DNA from 2 places in the Enterococcus avium genome. Region 2 is predicted to be linked to the other one. Evidence: riboswitches for the same ligand, from Rfam matches in the RefSeq annotation. Region 2 holds a riboswitch; the other holds the start of a gene.

Region 1 (3,426 bases), on a different contig from region 2:
ACAAACATCCTGGCTAAAAATATCAATGCTATGATAATGACTACAGGAAGCCATTCCTTGATTATTTTATTCAATAGATTCACCTCATTGCTAAATTTTATCATTCTTCAAAACAAAAAGCTCTTATTTGCTTCTAATAAAAGAAAAAGGGCGATTGAGGGTAGAGATTTTTGTATGAATGTGGGAAACTGTAAGCAGTCCTGAATGAGGACAGATGTAGCTGTAAATTTTTAGCATTAGAAGAATGATCTATGGTGTAATTCCATTACTTTAAAATGAACAAGGATGTCAGTTCTGCTTTTTGCAGTGTCTAAGAATGCAAGAGAAAAACGTGCTTCTGAGGATGATCACAAATGAGCGGTTTAGCAGAATGATATACGGCGAGAAACTGAAATTAATTTTTGATAAAAAATTAATACTTTAAATTGAACAAGGAGCAAGGCAATGAAAAAGAATTATCCTGCACCACCGATTTTACCGAAAAATTTCTCTGAGGATTTTTACTTGGAAGATGAAGCAACCATTGAGGATGTCCATGGCACGGATTTTGATTATAGTTATTTAACCTGTGAAAATTTAGTGTTACGTCGTTCGATTTTAGAGAAAATCACGATGCAGCGGACTAAATTATATCGATTTGAAGCGAGTAATGTAATTTTTAAGAATTGTGATTTCTCAAATCTGGAATGGATCGGTGGCAGCTTTCATCAGGTTATTTTTGAAAGCTGTAAATTGACTGGTTGTAATTTCGCAGAGAGTTATTTAAGGGATTGTCAGTTCAAGGATTGTGTGATTAACTTCGGCTCATATAGTGCGACGAATTTAAAAAATGTCGCCTTTGAAAATTGTCAAATGACGGACAGCGAATTCTTTGAAGTAACTTGGAAGCATTTATTCTTGTCCAATAACGAATTGGATAATAGCAACTGGATGCGGACAAAACTATCTGGATTGGATCTTACTACGAATCAATTTAGCAAGATAGCTTTTTCGATGGAGCATCTAAAAGGATTGAAAGTGAATTCTTATCAAGCTATGACCATTGCGGCTGGATTAGGTTTACAAATTGAGGAGGCTTAAATGAAAAGAGAAAAAAAGAATATCAAAAAGATTCCTGTTATTTGTTGGGGAGAACCAAGCGATGAGATAATCTTAGCATTTCACGGCGATCAATCTCATAAGGAAGATACCGTCATTCAATTGTTGGCTGAGATTGCCACACAAAATGGATATCAAGTTTGGAGCTTTGATCTGCCAGAACACGGCGACCGAAAGGGAGTTGACTATGCGTTAAACCCGCAAAATGTTGTAGCCGATGTGAATAAAATTTTGCATGAACTGGAAGAGCAAACAAAAACATTTTCGTTATTTGGCTGCAGTATAGGGGCCTATTTTGGTATGTTAGCGTGTCAAAATAAACCGATCGAACACAGTCTCTTCCTATCACCAATCGTTGATATGCAGGAATTGATCGAAAATATGCTGCTTTGGTCGGGATTAACCAAAGCCGATCTGCAACGGGAAAAGATTATCGAAACGCCGATCAAGACACTGGAATGGGACTACTATAAGTATGTTGTTGAGCATCCGATTAATTGGACAGCTCCAACAAAAATTCTTTATGGCAGCAAAGATAATCTGACCTCAAGAGCAACGATTGAAAAGTTCTCTGAAACACCCAATAGTTCATTAACTGTTTTTAACGAAGGAGAGCATTTCTTCCATACGACAAAGCAGTTGCAGGTTTATCAGGAATGGTTGAAAAAGAGTATTTAAAAGAAGTATCCTAGTTAATTTTAGCTAGGATACTTTTTTTCGATTTGAATATCATAAAAAGAATATTTTTCCTAGTAAATTTTTAGTAAAGGATTTCATAAGCGATTTTAAAGATGACGTAAGGTATGACGATTTTTTTTGCTATTTACGTATAAAAAAAGTAGTATTCTTTGTGAAAGTAAATATAAGTAAACTTGTTAGGTGAGGCTCCTAAACAAATATAAGCTATTGCGCAGAAACGTCGAAAGACGCCAATGTGTAAAACAGGAATTGTCGGATTAAGGCTTTTCATAAAATAGCTAAGAAGGAATTCTTTACGTTGTTTAGTGCTAAAACTCAGACGATGAGATTGATTGTGTGAGACACCAGACTTGTTAGTTTTTTTGCTAACGTTTGGTGTTTTTTTTAGGTTATTTACTGTGGACTCTCTCGTCTCAAACAATTACTTGATGAAGGGAGAGCTATACATGATAAAAAAAAGAAAGATCGATTGGCTATTGTTGCTACCTTATTTGGGAGTTAGTCTAATCGGTCTTTTAATTGTCTTCAGTGCGAGCTCCTATCGCCTGATGGCTGAAGGAGAAAACCCGTTAACATTATTTAGCAAGCAAGCGATTTTTATTGGGCTGAGTTGGTTACTTATTGCGTTCATTTTTCATGTGAAAAGCAATGTTTTGACAAAGGGAATACTAGCAAAAGGATTGCTAGTGATCGGGTTGGTTAGTCTGCTGCTGGCAAAAATAGCGGGCGTCAGCATTAATGGTGCACAGAGATGGGTGTCTATATTAGGAATCCAATTCCAGCCATCGGAAGTGACAAATGTTGCATTAATTCTTTATTTAGCTTACTTTTTCCGAGTGAAACGGACACGACATGAAATGTTGGTTCCTTGTGGCCTTGTCTTACTTAGTGGATTATTGATTTTGCTCCAGCCAAAGGTAACGGGTGCAATTATTATTTGGGGGATCGCATTAATAATCATAACTACTGCGCAATTACCATATCAGTTGTCGGTGATTCTCTTTCTAACGATTTTTATGGGGATTGTTTTGACAGGCGGCATGATTCTTTTTCTGGGTAGTCATCATCTATTGCCTGAATTGTTCGCTCATACTTATGATCGTATTCGATTAGTCAGAGATCCATTTTTAGATCCTTATGGAAAAGGATTTCAAATGAGCAATTCCTATTATGCTCTTTATAATGGCGGCTTCTTTGGTCGAGGTCTAGGAAATAGTATCACCAAAAAGGGCTATCTTCCAGTTGCCGAAACGGATTTTGTGTATTCGATTTTGGTTGAAGAGTTAGGCGTGATTGTTGGGTTATTCGTATTGGCGTTGCTTTTTTTGATTGCGCTTCGTCTATTTGTATTGGCATCGAAGGAAGGCAACCAGCAAGTTAGTTTGATTTATTTCGGTGTGGGAAGTTTGTTATTGTTCCAAACAAGCATCAATATCGCAAGTATTTTAGGCTTGATACCCATGACGGGTGTGCCTCTGCCTTTTATTAGTTATGGCGGAACTAGCTATTTGATTCTTTCTGCAGCTCTTGGTATCTGCTTAAAATTATCTTCGGAGGTCCAAACACATGATGAAACGTTTGAGCAACGAATTTAATTATTCTCTATTTTTACCGCTTTTCTTGTTTTAT
Region 2 (3,426 bases):
TTAACAGATCCACAATTCGAGCAGAACCAAGCAGAATTAGTTGTTACTTTAAAGCAGAAGGCCAAAGATTTTATTGATCAGGCAAAATCAATTGCTGAGGATTGGCATATATCGTCTATCGAGGGTGGCATTTATGTATATCTGACTTGGCGTCATCAGCGCTTAACCCGAAAAGATTGGGATATTTTTCTGCGAGAAAAATTAGTGATTGCCCCCGCATTTTTATTTAGTAATGATACAATGGCAATGAGAGTGAATTATACTCGAATGACGGATCAAACACGACAAGAATTTTTTTCTAAGTTGTTTGTAATTTCAAAGGAATTAAGGAGGAGTTAAATGGAAGCGTTAGAAGTGATGAATCAGCACAGAACATATCGGAATTTTGATGAAACCTACCAATTATCAGAAGCAGAGCTGCAAAAGATTCTGCAAGCTAGTCGTCAAGCTCCCAGCTGGATGAACGGTCAAATGTACAGCATCATTGTCGTAAGGGATACGGAGATCCGCCGGCAGCTCGTGGCAATGAATCCTGGAAATTCTCATATGCTGCATAGTTCAGTATTTTTAGTATTTGTAGCGGATTTGAAACGGACGCAAAAGGTAGCTGAGCAGTATGAGATGGATTATCGAATTAACGAAGGATTTGATCCATTGATCACGGCTGTTACCGATACAGCGTTAGCGTTGGAAAATGCAGTAATTGCGACTGAAGCATTGGGATTAGGTTCTGTAGTTGTGGGGTCTATTCGCAAAGATATTGCAGAGGTAAGCAAACTATTAAAACTGCCCGATTATGTGCTGCCGGTCGCAGGCTTGAGTATTGGAAAGCCTAATGTGGATATGCGAATAAAACCAAGATTGCCAGAAGAAGCGGTGATTCATTATGACACATATAAAGATTACGATTATTCTTTGATTGAAGAGTATGATGATACGATGGAAAAATTTGCAGAGGCTCGTGAAACGAAATTATGGAGCAAAAAGTTTGCAGATTATTTCAGCAGTTCACCAAACAAAAAAGTTGATGAATTTCTGAAAATCAATAAATTTTTCAGTGTTACGTTTGACACCGATAAGTAAGTGACTTATAGTAAGGATGAAAATTAAATTAATTGTTAGGTGAGGCTCCTATACGGACACAGGCTACTGCCCAAAAATGTCGAGAGACGCCAATGGGTATAACAGGGATTATCGTGAAGGTGATTCATAACGTAGCTGACAGATTCTGTCTACGCCCTATAGTGCTAAAGCTCGACGATGAACATGAATGAAACTTTCGCGCGTGCTCATTTTCGAGTGCGCGCTTTATTTGTGTCCTAAAGCGCCTAGACTGTTAACGAAATGAAAGGATGTGAGGAAGATGGATCATGAAGATAGTCGACCGAAAAGTAATTACTCGCGGACGACTGCGGTTGTCCTGAATTTTAGGAGGAACCATTATGATGAACAAAAAAAGCCTTCTTGCTCGCAAAGTCAACAAAGACCAAGAGCTAAAGAAATTAGCGATTTTATCTGATCGTGATCTTTTTCTAAACCTGAGAACCTCTTTACAGGGATTATCTGAAGAAGATGCACAAAGCCGATTGGAAGAATATGGTCCAAATGAAGTCTCAGCACAGAAGCCAACACCAGGAATTTTGCTGTTTTTACAAGCATTTAATGATCCGTTCGTGTATGTCTTAGCTGCATTAGCAATTGTTTCCTTATTAACCAATGACATAGAAGCGGCGGTTGTTATGACGATCATGATTTTGGCTAGTGTGCTGATTACCTTTATTCAAGAATACCGTTCGCAAAAGGCAAGCATCGAATTAAAGGAAATGATCGAAAATACTGCGGCAATTACCCGTAATGGAGAAACGAAAGAAATTCCGATGGATGAAGTCGTCCCTGGTGATATTTTGACGTTAGCAACTGGTGATATGATTCCAGCAGATGCCGTATTGATTTGGACAAAAGACCTTTTTGTTAACCAATCGTCGTTAACAGGAGAATCGATGCCTGTTGAAAAATTTCTAGTAAAAGACAAGGAATTGACGGAAGAAGCCACAGCATTAGACTTAACAAATCTGGTTTTTATGGGAACGGATGTGCTAAGTGGTCAAGGAAAAGCCATTATTTTAAAAACGGGTCAGCAAACATTTTTCGGAGATATCGCCAAAAATGCCACATCCAAACGGGGGAAAACGTCATTTGATTTAGGATTAGCTAGAGTCAGCAAATTATTACTGCGGATGGTTATGATTCTTTTTCCATTAGTTTTTCTGATAAACGGCTTAACGAAGGGTGATTGGAGCAGTGCCTTCTTCTTCGCCATTGCAGTTGCAGTCGGCTTGACGCCTGAAATGTTGCCGATGATTGTGAGCTCTAACTTGGCAAAAGGAGCATTGACATTATCGAAACACAAAGTGATTGTGAAAGAGTTGGCTTCAATCCAAAATTTAGGTGGAATGGATGTCCTCTGTACAGATAAAACTGGGACAATTACGGAAGATCGAGTTGTTTTGGTTCAACATTTGGACCCTTTAGGAAATGAAAACGAACAAGTATTAGACCTTGCATTCATGAATTCTACCTATCAAACGGGCTGGAAGAATTTGATGGATATTGCCGTAATCAATTATTTTGAAGAACAAGATCGACATTTGCCCTATCAAATGGTTCAAAAAATTGATGAGATTCCCTTTGATTTTTCTCGTCGCCGTTTAACTGTCGTGATGAAAACAGACGAGCATCAATTGATGATCACTAAGGGCGCGGTTGAAGAAATGGCAGCAATTTGTAAATATGTGGAGATTGATGGAGAGATTCTAGAGTTAACCCCAGAAATTCGCCAACAGCTACAAACCGTCAATGAAAAAATGAATCGTCAAGGCATGCGTGTCATTACAGTAGCTGTTCGTCGTGACGCACATGATGAAGCCATCTATTCAACAGATGATGAAAAAGATATGACCTTGGTGGGCTTCATGGGCTTCCTTGATCCTGCCAAGGCATCAGCTAAACCGGCAATTAAATCCTTGCAGCAGCACGGAGTAGCGGTAAAAGTTCTAACAGGCGACAATGCGATCGTGGCACAAAAAGTTTGTCAGGATGTGGGAATCCCTGCAGATCAATATGTGTTAGGTAATCAAATCGATGAAATGTCAGACGATGAACTGTATCAAGCAGCTGAAACTACAAATCTGTTTGCAAAACTAAATCCGATGCAAAAATCACGAATCATTGAAGCTTTGCAAAATAAGGGACACACTGTTGGCTTTATGGGTGATGGCATCAATGATGCACCTGCTTTAAGAAAAGCAGATGTCGGAATTTCGGTTGATACAGCAGCCGACATCACAAAGGATGCTAGTTCCATTATTTTATTAGAAAAAAGCTTAGGCGTTCTAGAAAATGGTGTGATTGAAGGACGACGAGTAT

The links. A riboswitch is a leader RNA that binds a small molecule or an ion and turns the genes downstream of it on or off. The one in region 2 is predicted to bind magnesium.
Region 1: linked by a shared signal. The riboswitch ahead of AUF14_RS20925 (FtsW/RodA/SpoVE family cell cycle protein) and the one ahead of mgtA (magnesium-translocating P-type ATPase) in region 2 are both predicted to bind magnesium.

What each region holds. Positions count from the first base shown of each region.
Region 1 covers NZ_NBSL01000003.1:1,113,230-1,116,655, reverse strand. The annotation lists gene lepB (signal peptidase I) at 1-74, opposite strand, end outside; gene AUF14_RS20935 (pentapeptide repeat-containing protein) at 445-1,080, shown strand; gene AUF14_RS20930 (alpha/beta hydrolase) at 1,081-1,776, shown strand; M-box (ykoK) riboswitch at 1,963-2,131, shown strand; gene AUF14_RS20925 (FtsW/RodA/SpoVE family cell cycle protein) at 2,244-3,392, shown strand; gene AUF14_RS20920 (FtsW/RodA/SpoVE family cell cycle protein) at 3,364-3,426, shown strand, end outside.
Region 2 covers NZ_NBSL01000002.1:1,073,491-1,076,916, forward strand. The annotation lists gene AUF14_RS05580 (aminotransferase-like domain-containing protein) at 1-339, shown strand, start outside; gene AUF14_RS05585 (nitroreductase family protein) at 340-1,083, shown strand; M-box (ykoK) riboswitch at 1,108-1,273, shown strand; gene mgtA (magnesium-translocating P-type ATPase) at 1,446-3,426, shown strand, end outside.